2 regions of the Exiguobacterium sp. E17S genome follow, and region 2 is predicted to be linked to the other one. Evidence: riboswitches for the same ligand, from Rfam matches in the RefSeq annotation. Region 2 holds a riboswitch; the other holds the start of a gene.

Region 1 (6,371 bases), on a different contig from region 2:
AGCAACACTGACGTCGAAAGGTCCACTCTCATTAGTTGCTTCACCATTTGATTCCACCGTCGTGACGACACTTCCCGCCTATCAGCGAATCGATACATACGGCACTTTCGACACGTTCACACGTCTGAAATGGGACGAGCAATACGTCTACGTCTCTACGACACAACTCGAGCAACTTCCGAAATTAGTTGGAACGCGTTATGCCAAACGAGCGACTTCTCTTTTCGTTGAACCGAAGACGACGAGCGCGAAGTCAGCTGTCACTCAAAATCAAGCATTCGAAACGTTCGGTACGATCGGTACTTTTACACGTGTTGCGACTAAGACGGGTTACGCCTTCGTATTGACGGCTGATTTAGCTGATGCGCAGGTCGAAAATTATCCGGAAACAGGACTGCGTTATGCCAAACGAACGACTTCTCTTTTCGTTGAACCGAAGACGACGAGCGCGAAGACAGCTGTCACTCAAAATCAAGCATTCGAAACGTTCGGTACGATCGGTACTTTTACGCGTGTTGCGACTAAGACGGGTTACGCCTTCGTATTGACGGCTGATTTAGCTGATGCGCAGGTCGTGAACCATTCGGAAACCGGGCTACGTTACGTCCAACAGCAGACGACGGTCTATGCTACTGCGACTACAAAAGGAAAAGTCGTACAATCGATTCCTGTGAATACTTCTCTTCAGACGTACGGCATCGAGGGGTCATTTACACGAATCAAACGAAACGACGAGTATGCCTATGTGTTGACGGCACATCTCGGTACGTTGAAATACTATCCGAAGACTGCACGCCTCTATGTTCAGCGCGCTACGCCAATCTATTCGGACGCCAAATCTTCAAGTCCTGTCTTGAAGCAACACCAAACGAATACGCTGCTGACGGTGTATGGCACAAGCGGTACCTATAGCCGGATCATCTTCCGTGGAGTTCATGCTTACGTCAAGACAGCTGATCTCGGTACTGGAAAAGTCTATGCATCAACCGGGACACGATACGCGAAACGCAACTTGTCCGTCTACACATCTGCTTCGACGAAGAGCAAAATTATGTATTCCGTCAAACGAGCTGACAAACTAACGGTTTACGGCACAAGCGGTAGTTACACACGCTTGAAAAAAGGATCGGTCTACGGCTACGTCAAGACGACGGATCTCGTGACGAAAAAGCCGGATCTGTATGACGTCACTGGTCAACGCTATGTGACGGAAGACGATGTCGTCATTCGTTCGCAGGCAAAACTTTCGAGCAAAAAAATCGGCACACTCAAAAAGGGACCTCGATTTCGATCTACGGAAAAAGCGGTTATTATACACGCGTCAAATATAAAAATGCCTTTGGTTTCGTCGATTCGAGTCGTATCGGACTGAACAAGCCGACGGCAAAAGCAAAAAAAGGAACGACATTTTATGTCCACCTGGACCAGACGCCACTCTTCTCTGCCGACGTTGCTTACAGTCGCCCAGCTGCCTATTTGAAGAAAGGAACAAAACTGATTGGTCTGAAATCGATTGATGATGACTTTTGGCAAGTTCGCCTGGCAAATGGTCAAACCGGTTATGTCCTCAACCCTTATATCAGCACGAGCAAACCCGATATGGGACTGACACAAAAAGCGATCGACCGGGCGAAAATCTATACGGTCAAACAGACGACGTCGTTCTTTGCGAGTCCGACAAGTCCAAAAGGCAACGGACTCGTTGAACAAGGCAAACGGGTTTATCCGCGTCATCGAGTCGGAAACTTCTATGTCATCCAGTCAGGCTGGACACCTGTTTATCTTCCTGTATCCGCTGTGACGATCACGTCCGATAAACGGGTCGTCAAAAAGAACAATACGCGTGGTGAAAAGCTGATCCAAGCAGCAGTCCAACATATCGGCACACCATACACATGGGGTTCGCAAGATGCCGTGAATGGTGGTTTTGACTGTTCCGGTTTGATTCACTACGCGACGAACAAGGCTGGAAAATACGGTGGTCGGACGAACGTTCGTGGCTACTGGTACGGTGCTTTCTTTACGAATCGCCGGACGAGTATCTCGAGTGGTAAACGCTCGGATATCGTCTTCTTCCAGAACACCTACACGGATGGTCCATCGCATATCGGAATCATGCTCGATAGCGAACACTTCATCCATGCGGGCGGTTCACAGCTCCAAATCAATTCGATTTATGAACCGCGTTGGCAAGAGCATTTCCTCGGATTTAAATCGATGTAAGACAAAAAAAGACGAAGCCGTCGAATTCGACGGCTTCGTCTCTTCTTATCGCAACACGTCAGAATGTCATCTCGACGTATTTCGTTACTTGTCGATCCATCAAGTATAACTCGATCTGTTCACGGTATGCTTTATAATGATCGGATGCGATATGCGCTTCAAGCGCCTCTTCGTCCCGATACACTTCATACAGCATGAATTGATGCTCATCCTCGATCGATTGGTGCAAGGAATAACGTAAGCATCCTTCTTCTTTTTGTGAGGCATGATAGACCGTTTGTAGAATCGGGAAAACTTGATCCGCGAGTCCTGCTTTGATTGTAAGTACAGCGTTGACGACGATTTCTCCCATGTTTCATTATCCCCTTTCGTGATTACCTGTATCTGTACCCATTTTCACGAAAAGACACACGTCAAAGGAGCTTGAAGATGCAAACTCAACTTTTTGAAGCACTTGAACAATTTGAACCCACGATGATCGCGTTACGTCGTGATTTCCACCGGCATCCGGAACTGTCCTTCCAAGAAGTCCGCACACCAGAACAGATTGCTGCCTTTTACACAGAACGAGGCATTCCTCATCAAACAGCCGTTGGAGGTCGTGGGGTCGTCGCGACGATTGAAGGTAAACAACCTGGTCCGACGATTGCTGTCCGCGCAGATTTTGACGCATTACCACTTCAGGAAGAGACAACGCTTGCTTTCCGGTCGATCCATCCTGGTATCATGCATGCTTGCGGGCATGATGGTCACACGGCAATGGTGATGGCCCTGGCTGCTACGCTCTATCCGTTGCGTGATCAATTGCAAGGAACGATTCGAATCATTCACCAGCATGGTGAAGAGGTCTTTCCCGGTGGAGCGATTCAAATGATTGAAGCCGGTGTCCTCGAAGGTGTCGATGCGATTTTTGCGACACATCTCGAAAATGATTTACCGGTTGGTACGATTGGGTTTCGGGAAGGACATACATTATGTGCGATCGACGAATTCGAAATCATCGTCCACGGTCAAGGCGGGCATGCCCAAGCACCACATAAAACAAAAGATGCGCTCGTCGCTGGAGCGCAGCTCGTCTGCAACTTACAGCATCTCGTCAGTCGACGGATCGATCCGTTTGAGCCTGCTGTTCTTGCAATTGGTTCTTTCCATGCGGGAACGGCTCCGAACATCGTCACGGGTGAAGCACGCATCGTCGGTGAAATTCGGACGTTCAATGAGACATTGCGGCATCAGCTCCGGCAAGAAGTCGATCTTGTCGCCAAAACGACATGTGCCGGCATCGGTGCTACCTATTCAATCGACTTCACGACTGGTTATCCAGCACTCTGGAATCATCCGGACGAGACAAAACTTGTTCAGGAAGCCGCTTCTTTCTTACCGGAAGCATCCGTCCGGGCACTCACACCAATGATGGCTGCGGATGACTTCGCGCATTATCTAACACATGTCCCGGGAAGTTATTTCTTTACTGGCTCCGGATATACGGACGGTCGCGTCAACTATCCACAGCATCATCCGCAGTACGAAATCAACGAACAGGCGTTGTTGATTGGTGCGAAGACACTCGGAGCGACGGTTTTACGTGCCTTGAAACCTAAGGATTGACTTTATTTCTGTGTGAATGGTATCATCACAACAATGATAACGAATGACATCAACTTCATATACCCTTATCAAGAGTGGACCGAGAGATCTGGATCGATGACGTCCCAGCAACCTGCGCATAGCAAGGTGCTACGACCAGCAAAGCGAAAGCTTTGGTTGATAAAAAGCGGCGACTCCTTTTGCAACCAAGCGAAGGAGTCGTTTTCGTTTTCTCGCTGTCAGACATACAATGGGGATTTCCCACGGAGAGGAAGAGACAGATGGAAAAAGCAACATTTGCAGGTGGATGTTTTTGGTGCATGGTGACACCGTTTGAAGAATTACCAGGAATCGAGGGAATCGTATCAGGTTACATGGGCGGACACGTCGACAATCCGACATACGAGCAAGTCAAGACAGGAACGACGGGACATCTCGAAGTCGTCCAAATCACGTTTGACCCGAGCCTGTTCCCGTACGAGCGTCTGCTCGAACTCTACTGGCCACAAACGGATCCAACGGATGCAGAAGGTCAATTCCAAGATCGCGGCACGCAGTACGCACCAGCAATCTTCTATCATACGGATGCGCAGCACGAAGCAGCGATCGCTTCCCGTGACGCTCTTGCTGCAAGCAATCGTTTCAAACAACCGATCGTGACGCGGATCGATGCCGCTTCTGAATTTTATCCGGCGGAAGAGTACCATCAAGACTTCCATAAGAAAAATCCAGAACATTATAAAAAAGATCGTGCTGCCTCTGGTCGCGATGCTTTCATCGAGCAGGAATGGAAAGATACGACGACGGTTTAATTCAAAAAATGCATATAAAAAACAGGTCAGCAAACATTTGTTTGCTGACCTGTTTCATTGTTATGAAAAAATAAGTCATGAAACACGTTCTACTTGATCCGCCGCCTTCTCTTCCGGCGCGACGACTTGATACCGCTTCAAAACGAAGATCCCACATACCATGACGGCGAGACCGACGAGCTGACCGAACGATAAATCAATTTGTGGTAAACCGAACCAGCCGAACGTATCAACAGCAAGAGCAAAGCTTAACTGCGAAATCAGAACGACAGAGATGGCGACGGACGGACCAAGCAACTGAATCCCACGCATGACACAAAAAACGACGCCGACACCGACAAGTCCACCAAACCAATAGAGTGGCGATACGTTTTGAATCTGTCCGATTGTTCCACCACGAAACAGAACATACGTGACACTTGCTCCGACGAAACCGACAAAGAAGACCAGCGTCGTCGTCGCCCAAGCTCCAAACGCGTCACTCATCCGAGCATTCAATACCGTCTGTAAACTGATTAACATCCCTGCCAACACGGCACACACGATGCCTATTACCATGTTCGTTCCTCCCTACTCATAGCTGTTGCCGTTCGCCTTCTCGCGAATCCGCTCCAGATCGACGATGATGATTTTCCCGCGTCGTCGAACGAGAATCTCTTCTTCACATAATTTCGTGATGATCCGATTGAGATGGCGATAACTCGTTCCAAGCCAGTCGGCGACGTCATGTAAGTTCGACGTCCGCATCTCCTGATAAAATAAACTGTCACTGGCTTCAGAAGCGATCGACAACAAATACCCTGCAAATCGCTCTTCAACTGTATACAACACATGGTGCGACGCTGATTTCGAGTCGGCATACCACTTCGCTGTGATCGTGCGTAATAAGAATTGCAGAAAGACGTTCGTTGTATTGTGCTCGCGTAAAATCGCATACGGTACGCTCAACACCTCGACATCGGTCACTGCTTCGACCGTATTCAGCACTTCCCGTTCATTGATGAACTCAGCGTCACCGATCACTGTCAGTGGTGTCTTGAATCGTAGAATCCGTTGTTTCCCTTCTGACGAGGCAGCAGATATCTTGACCTTGCCTGCGACGATGAAGTACATCCGGTCGATCGCTGCCCCTGTCGTACAGAGGAGTTCCCCTTTTTGGAAGGTTTCTTGACGCAACCAAGCGCGCGTCTCTTCCGTCAAAATCGTATCGAGTCCATACTGTTGAATGACGGTTTCCATGTTCATTCCCTCCCTTTAGGCAAGTGAGAAAATCGCAACTCCTGCAAGCATGAGACCCACACCAACCCACTGACCACGATTTCCTTGTTTTTTTAAGACACCGAACCATCCCTTTAAATCAATCACAAACGCACATAAAATCTGTGCGACGAGTAATAAACACATTGCCCATGTCATCCCGAGTTTTTGGATTGCTGTCAGTTCCGTTACGACGACTAGCACGCCAATCAAACCGCCACTCGCATAAATCCATGGTAACTGACGGAAGCCACCGATTTTCCGATCTCGTACGAAACTGTAAATGACTAAACAACCCATCAGACCCACAAAGTGGACGATCAATACGGACAACCACGGTCCGACGCCTGTCGCAAGGCGCGCATTGAATATGCCTTGCAGGGCGATGAACAGACCGCTCATCAAAGCAAACACGACTCCTTGCACGTCATCTCCTCCTTTAATCTCTACACTAGAGTAGACCTTACTCGTGCCCTACTTGAAAAGGACAAA
Region 2 (6,371 bases):
TGCATCAATCGCTGCAATGATCCGGCGGAAATAGAACAACCAAAATTGAAGAAACGGTCCGATTAAGAAAATCGAGAGGATCGTACCGAAGAAAACAGGTCCTCCAAGCAACCAGCCAATGCCGCATGCCGTAACTTCCATGATCGTCCGCATCAGACGAATCGACGTTCCGAAGCGCTCTGCAAGTGTCAATGTCAACCCATCGCGTGGACCGGCCCCGTATCCGACAGCGACATACAGACCAGCGCCCATCCCAATGATGAAGATGCCGAAAATCAGCCAGAGCGTATTCAACCAGATCGACTCAAATGAAGGTAAGAGATGAGAACCAAGAACAAGATTCATGAAGACACCGACGAAAATCGCGTTGACGAGCGTTCCGATTTGCGGTGTGACGCGGTCTAACGCGTACTTCACGAACACGAGTAATAGACCGACAAGCAAGATGATCGTTCCGACGGATAGTGGCGTCTTTTTTTGGAGACCAAGATGCAATACATCCCACGTCGAGACACCGAGTTCAGCCGTGATCATCATTGATGAGCCAAGAGCGAGTAAAAATAAACCGAGTAGGAAGAGTCCCCACTTTAACGTAGCGCGTAACAACCAGGAAGCGCGATGACGCGTCATGTCTGGCACCTCATTTCTTAAAAATAATTGATTCGTTAACTGTATCATGAGGAAAGTGGAATAAGAAAGACGAAATTTTCCGTTTTTTCCATCTTAAGAAGGATGGGAAGGTCAAAAGAGAAACGTATACTGAAGAAAAAGGAGATGACCGAATGAAAGCGATCCGGCACCTGATTCGTTTTACATATATAGAAGCCATCTGTTGTGTCTTTCCCGTGATGATTTTCGCTGCGCTTGCTCTTTCACGTTATCTTCCTACTGAACCGATTGTGCGATACGATCTCCTGTTGCTCTGGTGTATTCTCGTCCAAATTGTCTTACTCGTCACGCGGTATGAAACGATGGAGGAATTCAAACTGATCTTATTGTTTCACGTCATCGGTCTAGCACTTGAACTGTTCAAGGTGAACGTCGGATCTTGGAGTTATCCGGAAGACGCTTTGACGAAAGTGGCGGGTGTTCCCTTGTATGCAGGATTCATGTACGCAAGCGTCGCGAGTTATGTCTGCCAGGCGTTTCGGCGATTTCATTTACGATTCATAGCATTTCCTCCCCCGTGGCTTGCGATCAGCGTCGGTAGTCTCGTCTATCTCAACTTCTTCACCCACCACTGGATCTTCGATGCACGCTGGCTATTGATGGTTCTCGTCGTCCTCGTTTTCTATAAGTCATGGGTTCATTTTACGATCGAGCAGACGATTTACCGGATGCCGCTCGTCCTGTCCTTTTTACTGATCGCCTTTTTCATTTGGATCGCAGAGAATATCGTGACGTTCTTTAAAGGCTGGGTCTATCCGCATCAAGAAGGAGGCTGGGCAGTCGTTGATCTTGGAAAATTATCTTCTTGGTTCCTACTTGTGATCATCACGGTTTTGATCGTCATCGTCGCGAAATATAAGCGTCAGGATCCGGCTGTGGAAATTCAGCAACGTACCTAAATAAAAAAATAACCTGGTTATTTTTTTGGACTACTTCCGCGTTTTTTCGTTGCTATAGTGAAAAAAACGCAAAGGAAGTGGTTACGGATGATGCAACAGGTGTTGGAACGAGCAACTGAATTGGTACAGATGAAATTAGCGGTCGTGGAGCGGTATGAAGATTGGCAACTCTGGCTCGACGAAGTAAACGGAATCGATGAATGGGTCAAGATGTCAGCGTATTATGCACCGCGCGACGTTCAAGAAACACCGGTCATCGATGAAGTGATGGAGTTAGAGAAACAGACTATCGTCATGCCACCACAAGTACCGATCGAGCCAGTACTCAAGCAACGTTATGCCTATACGTTTCAGCGGGGGTTAAAAGGCGGTACTTTACTAGAATGGTCGGGCAGTCATATTTCTGAACGAGACGTCCGCGATTGGAATCTCGAGCACGGCATGGAAGTCCGGGTCCGTGTCGATCGTCAGGATGATCAAAAAACGATATGCCGTATCGAAGCCGTCGTCTCGACGGAGCGAATGAGAGAGAATCCAGAACGTGTCGTGTTTGAACAAGCAATCGTCAAGGCGCATGGAATCATTGAGGAAACGGTGAATGGTCCACTGCAAGATGAGTCGGGCAGATCGTTCTATTATGTCGTTCCGGTAGAAGACATGCGCTATTTCCGACTAGAAGCAGGTCAACTCGTCGATCTCGTCATGTGGCGGGAACGGAAGGATACACTGACGATTGCTTGGAAGCATCCGTTCACGTATGAAGAGCCGATCGTCAACGCATCATCTAACCGCCGATCAGAAGTAGAGCAACCGGTAGTGAAGGCATCTGTGACAACAAAAAAGTCAAATCGGTATGCACGAAAAATGAAACGACAACCGGTGCCGAAAGCTAAAAAAGCGCAGCGTCGCGTCCGTATGCCAAAAGAGCGAACGATTGAACCGATCGTGACGACAGCTGTACCCGGACAATTGATGGATTTCGTTGATAAGACACCGCTTGATTTCACGCGCTTCACAGGAATGCGTCTCGTCATTGTTGGAAACGAACAACAAACCGCTGTCTATCGTGAGTTCTTTGCGCCGACGGGGATCGAATTGATTCATCTGGCAGGGGACGCACAGTCCGCGAAAAAGATTGCCTGTCTCGCCAAAAAGACGGACGCGATCGTCGTCGTAACGAGTCGCGTTTCTCATGCAGCGAGTGCACATGTCATCGCGCAGGCGAAAAAGCATGGTATTCCATTCGCGATGGAACGGCTCGACGGTCGACGCTCGTTATACACGGCGTGTGAACGACAGCTTGAGCGTGCCTGGCTCAACCAGCAACGAGACGGGAAATTATTGAAAAAAGAGTGAAACATTAGAAGAATTCGACCGTAAAGTAAGGTGAGAACTTATTTTTCAAGGAGGACCTTACTCATGTCATCTCAATTAAAAAAAGCAGCGAAGGAGTCGCTCAGCGGTCGTTGGGGATTTGCCATCCTCATGTTCGTACTTTTTTCTATCATCCAGAGCGTTCCGACGTTCATCGGACCAGATCCTAACGAAGATCTAAATGCGATGAGTGCGGTCAGTATCATTCTTTCGATTTTATTGATCCCAATTGCAGCGGGTTGGACGTGGGTCGCGATGTCGTTCGCACGCAATGAAGAAGTCAAAGTAGCTGATTTGTTCGAACCGTATAAAATCTTCGGTAAAGTCATCGGCGTGTCGATTGTGCAAGCGGTCTTCTTATTCCTATGGACCTTACTCTTGATCATTCCAGGGATCATCAAGTCGTTCTCTTACTTGTTGACGTTCTACATCCTTCGAGATGAACCATCAGTCGGTATTCTCGAGGCAATCACGCGTTCACGTCAACTCATGGATGGTCATAAAATGGAAGCATTCTTACTCTTCCTATCATTCATTGGTTGGGCATTACTTGTGATTGTTACACTTGGTCTTGCTGTCCTATGGGTTGGACCATACTTCAGCGTCACGATGGCAAAATTCTATGATCGTGTTCGTGATGAACAGGCGCCAGAGCCAACATCAGATTTCGTCGCACCATATTAATCCCGAATCCCGACACGATGTCGGGATTTTTTATGCTCGAAATAATTCCGATTGGAAAAGACGGTTTAATGGTTGCTTTAGTTCAGTGAATTTTGTACGATGAATGCAACACATCTTATCTAGAGAAGTCGAGGGACTGGCCCGAAGACACTTCAGCAACCCCGCCGTGGCGGAAGGTGCTACTTCCAGGAAGGGATACCTTCCGAAGATAAGAGCGGACAGGACAAGATACCGTCGCTCTTTTCGAACTTCGAAAAGAGCGTTTTTTTATGATAAGGGGGACGATGGAGTGGAGTATGGTTTTTGGTTACCGATTTTTGGGGGATGGTTACGTAACGTCGAGGATGAACAGATGCCACCGACCTTCGATTATGCGAAAAAAGTCGCACAAACAGCAGAACGAATCGGCTTCTCGACGACGTTGATTGCGGAATTGAACTTGAATGATATCAAAGGCATCAAGGAACCGAGTCTTGAGGCATGGACGACGGCAGCAGCGATTGCTGCAACGACAGAACGCCTTGAGATCATGACAGCGGTTCGTCCCGGGTTCCATAATCCAGCGACGACGGCGAAGATGGCGGCAAACATCGATCAGTTGAGTGGTGGACGCTTTACGCTCAACGTCGTCTCAGCGTGGTGGGCAGAGGAAGCGAAACAATACAACGGTATCTTCACAGCGCACGATGAACGCTATGCTCGGACGGAAGAGTTCGTCACGGTCATGAAGGGACTATGGGCAGATACGTCACCGTATAGCTTCTCCGGTCATCACTACACGATCGAGCAAGCAGAACTCCATCCGAAGCCAGTCCAGCGTCCGGGGATCAAGCTCTACGCTGGTGGAGAGAGTGAAGCTGGAAAGCGAACGATCGTCGAACACTGTGACGCTTATGTCATGCACGGGGGCACTGTTGAAGAAGTAGCCCATAAAATCGACGATATGAAAGTACGCCGGGAAGCGACGGGACAAAAGCCGCTCGAAAGCTTCGGTCTTGCTGCCTACATCATTTGTCGGGATACTGAAGAAGAAGCACTTCTTGAATGGCAACGGATCACGGACGTCAAGGAAGACAGCGCCGGTTATGCCGGTTATCAGGATTTCATTAGTAAATCGCAACTGGAGCAACAGGTCGAGCGGAACGATTATTCTGTCTCGAACCGTGGTCTACGTCCGAATTTAATCGGGACACCAGAACAAATCGCTGAACGGATTCTAGCGTTCGAAGCCGTCGGTGTCACGTTACTTTTGTTACAATTCTCACCACAACTTGAAGAAATGGAACGCTTTGCTCGTGACGTAATGCCACTGGTCGAAGCGAAACGAAAGGTAGGTCAACAATCATGACAAAAATTCATATTCTCCACGAAAACCAAGAATGGACGGACCATCTCATCAAACGTCTCGAAGAACTCGAATTACCGTATGAACAGTGGCACTTGAATGAAGGAATCGTTCCGCTGGATGAACTGCCGCCAGAAGGCGTCTTTTACAGCCGGATGAGTGCTTCTTCGCATACGCGGGGACATCGTTACGCGCCGGAGTTGACGGAAGGGGTCCTCGCTTGGTTAGAAGAGCATGACCGGACCGTCTTTAACGGAACGCGTGCGCTCCGTCTTGAAGTCAGCAAAGTCAATCAATATACGGCGTTGCGTAAGGCTGGGATTCGTGTACCGAAGACGACGGCTGCCGTCGGACGTGATCAAATCGTGCAAGCAGCAAAAGAGATCGGTGTTTCGTCATTCATCACGAAACACAACCGTGCAGGGAAAGGTCTCGGCGTCCAGTTATTCCATTCGATTGAAGCACTTGAAGCTTATCTCGACGGTCCGACATTCGACGAACCAGTCGATGGCATCACGTTGATTCAAGAGTATATTCAAGCACCAGAACCGTACATCACACGTTGTGAGTTCGTAGGTGGAAAGTTCGTCTACGCGGTTCGAGTCGATACATCAGAAGGTTTTGAGCTTTGCCCAGCGGATGCATGCGTGATCGACGACTTGTTCTGCCCAGTCGGTGAAGAAGCACCGCAAACACCGATGAAGTTCCAAATCGTTGAAGGCTTCGATGACCCGATCATCCAAAAGTATGAAGCATTCCTCCAAGCGAACCAAATCGCGGTCGCAGGCATCGAGTTCATTAAGGATGCGTCAGGTACGATCTATACGTATGACGTCAATACGAATACGAACTATAATTCGGATGCCGAAGCAGCTGCAGGACGCTACGGTATGCTCGAACTAGCGAAGTTCCTCGGTGCAGCCCTTGAAACAAGCACAGTAAAATAAGAATCTGCTCTCGCCCTGTCACCGGACGTTACAAGACCGGATGACAGGGTATTTCTATAGAAAAGGGGGCGGATCTATGATTACGTGGAGAGAAGAACGACAGCTCGATATTCCGATTGAGGAAGCATGGCACTTGTTTGATCACACGCGATTGCAGCGTTTGATTCCAAACGTCGTCCAGCACGAGGTGATTGAACGAAAACCGGGTGTCGTCGGTTCGACGTATCGTCAAACATACATGCAGGGTAATCGACTTGAAACCTATATCGTGACCGATTTAGCTTATACGAACGAACCCGACTTCAAACAAAATACGATCGGATTCACGTTGGCTAAAATATTCAAGATCGAGATGACCTTCACACTCAAACCACTCGGACCTGATCGATGTCTGTTGATTTATACAGGGAAGAACGAAGGAGCCAATTTTGTTGGAAAGAGTCTGTTGTCGCT

Evidence for each region. A riboswitch is a leader RNA that binds a small molecule or an ion and turns the genes downstream of it on or off. The one in region 2 is predicted to bind S-adenosylmethionine.
Region 1: linked by a shared signal. The riboswitch ahead of msrA (peptide-methionine (S)-S-oxide reductase MsrA) and the one ahead of AC3B4V_RS13150 (LLM class flavin-dependent oxidoreductase) in region 2 are both predicted to bind S-adenosylmethionine.

Annotation. Positions count from the first base shown of each region.
Region 1 covers NZ_JBYLRU010000002.1:282,674-289,044, reverse strand. The annotation lists gene AC3B4V_RS10655 (SH3 domain-containing protein) at 1-1,372, shown strand, start outside; gene AC3B4V_RS10650 (C40 family peptidase) at 1,477-2,223, shown strand; gene AC3B4V_RS10645 (putative quinol monooxygenase) at 2,282-2,575, opposite strand; gene AC3B4V_RS10640 (M20 metallopeptidase family protein) at 2,653-3,831, shown strand; SAM riboswitch class I at 3,894-3,997, shown strand; gene msrA (peptide-methionine (S)-S-oxide reductase MsrA) at 4,092-4,622, shown strand; gene AC3B4V_RS10630 (DMT family transporter) at 4,698-5,180, opposite strand; gene AC3B4V_RS10625 (Crp/Fnr family transcriptional regulator) at 5,193-5,861, opposite strand; gene AC3B4V_RS10620 (DMT family transporter) at 5,877-6,305, opposite strand.
Region 2 covers NZ_JBYLRU010000004.1:148,685-155,055, reverse strand. The annotation lists gene AC3B4V_RS13170 (YczE/YyaS/YitT family protein) at 1-630, opposite strand, end outside; gene AC3B4V_RS13165 (DUF817 domain-containing protein) at 783-1,568, shown strand; gene AC3B4V_RS13160 (DUF2325 domain-containing protein) at 1,656-2,924, shown strand; gene AC3B4V_RS13155 (DUF975 family protein) at 2,988-3,626, shown strand; SAM riboswitch class I at 3,739-3,841, shown strand; gene AC3B4V_RS13150 (LLM class flavin-dependent oxidoreductase) at 3,916-4,974, shown strand; gene AC3B4V_RS13145 (ATP-grasp domain-containing protein) at 4,971-5,918, shown strand; gene AC3B4V_RS13140 (SRPBCC family protein) at 5,995-6,371, shown strand, end outside.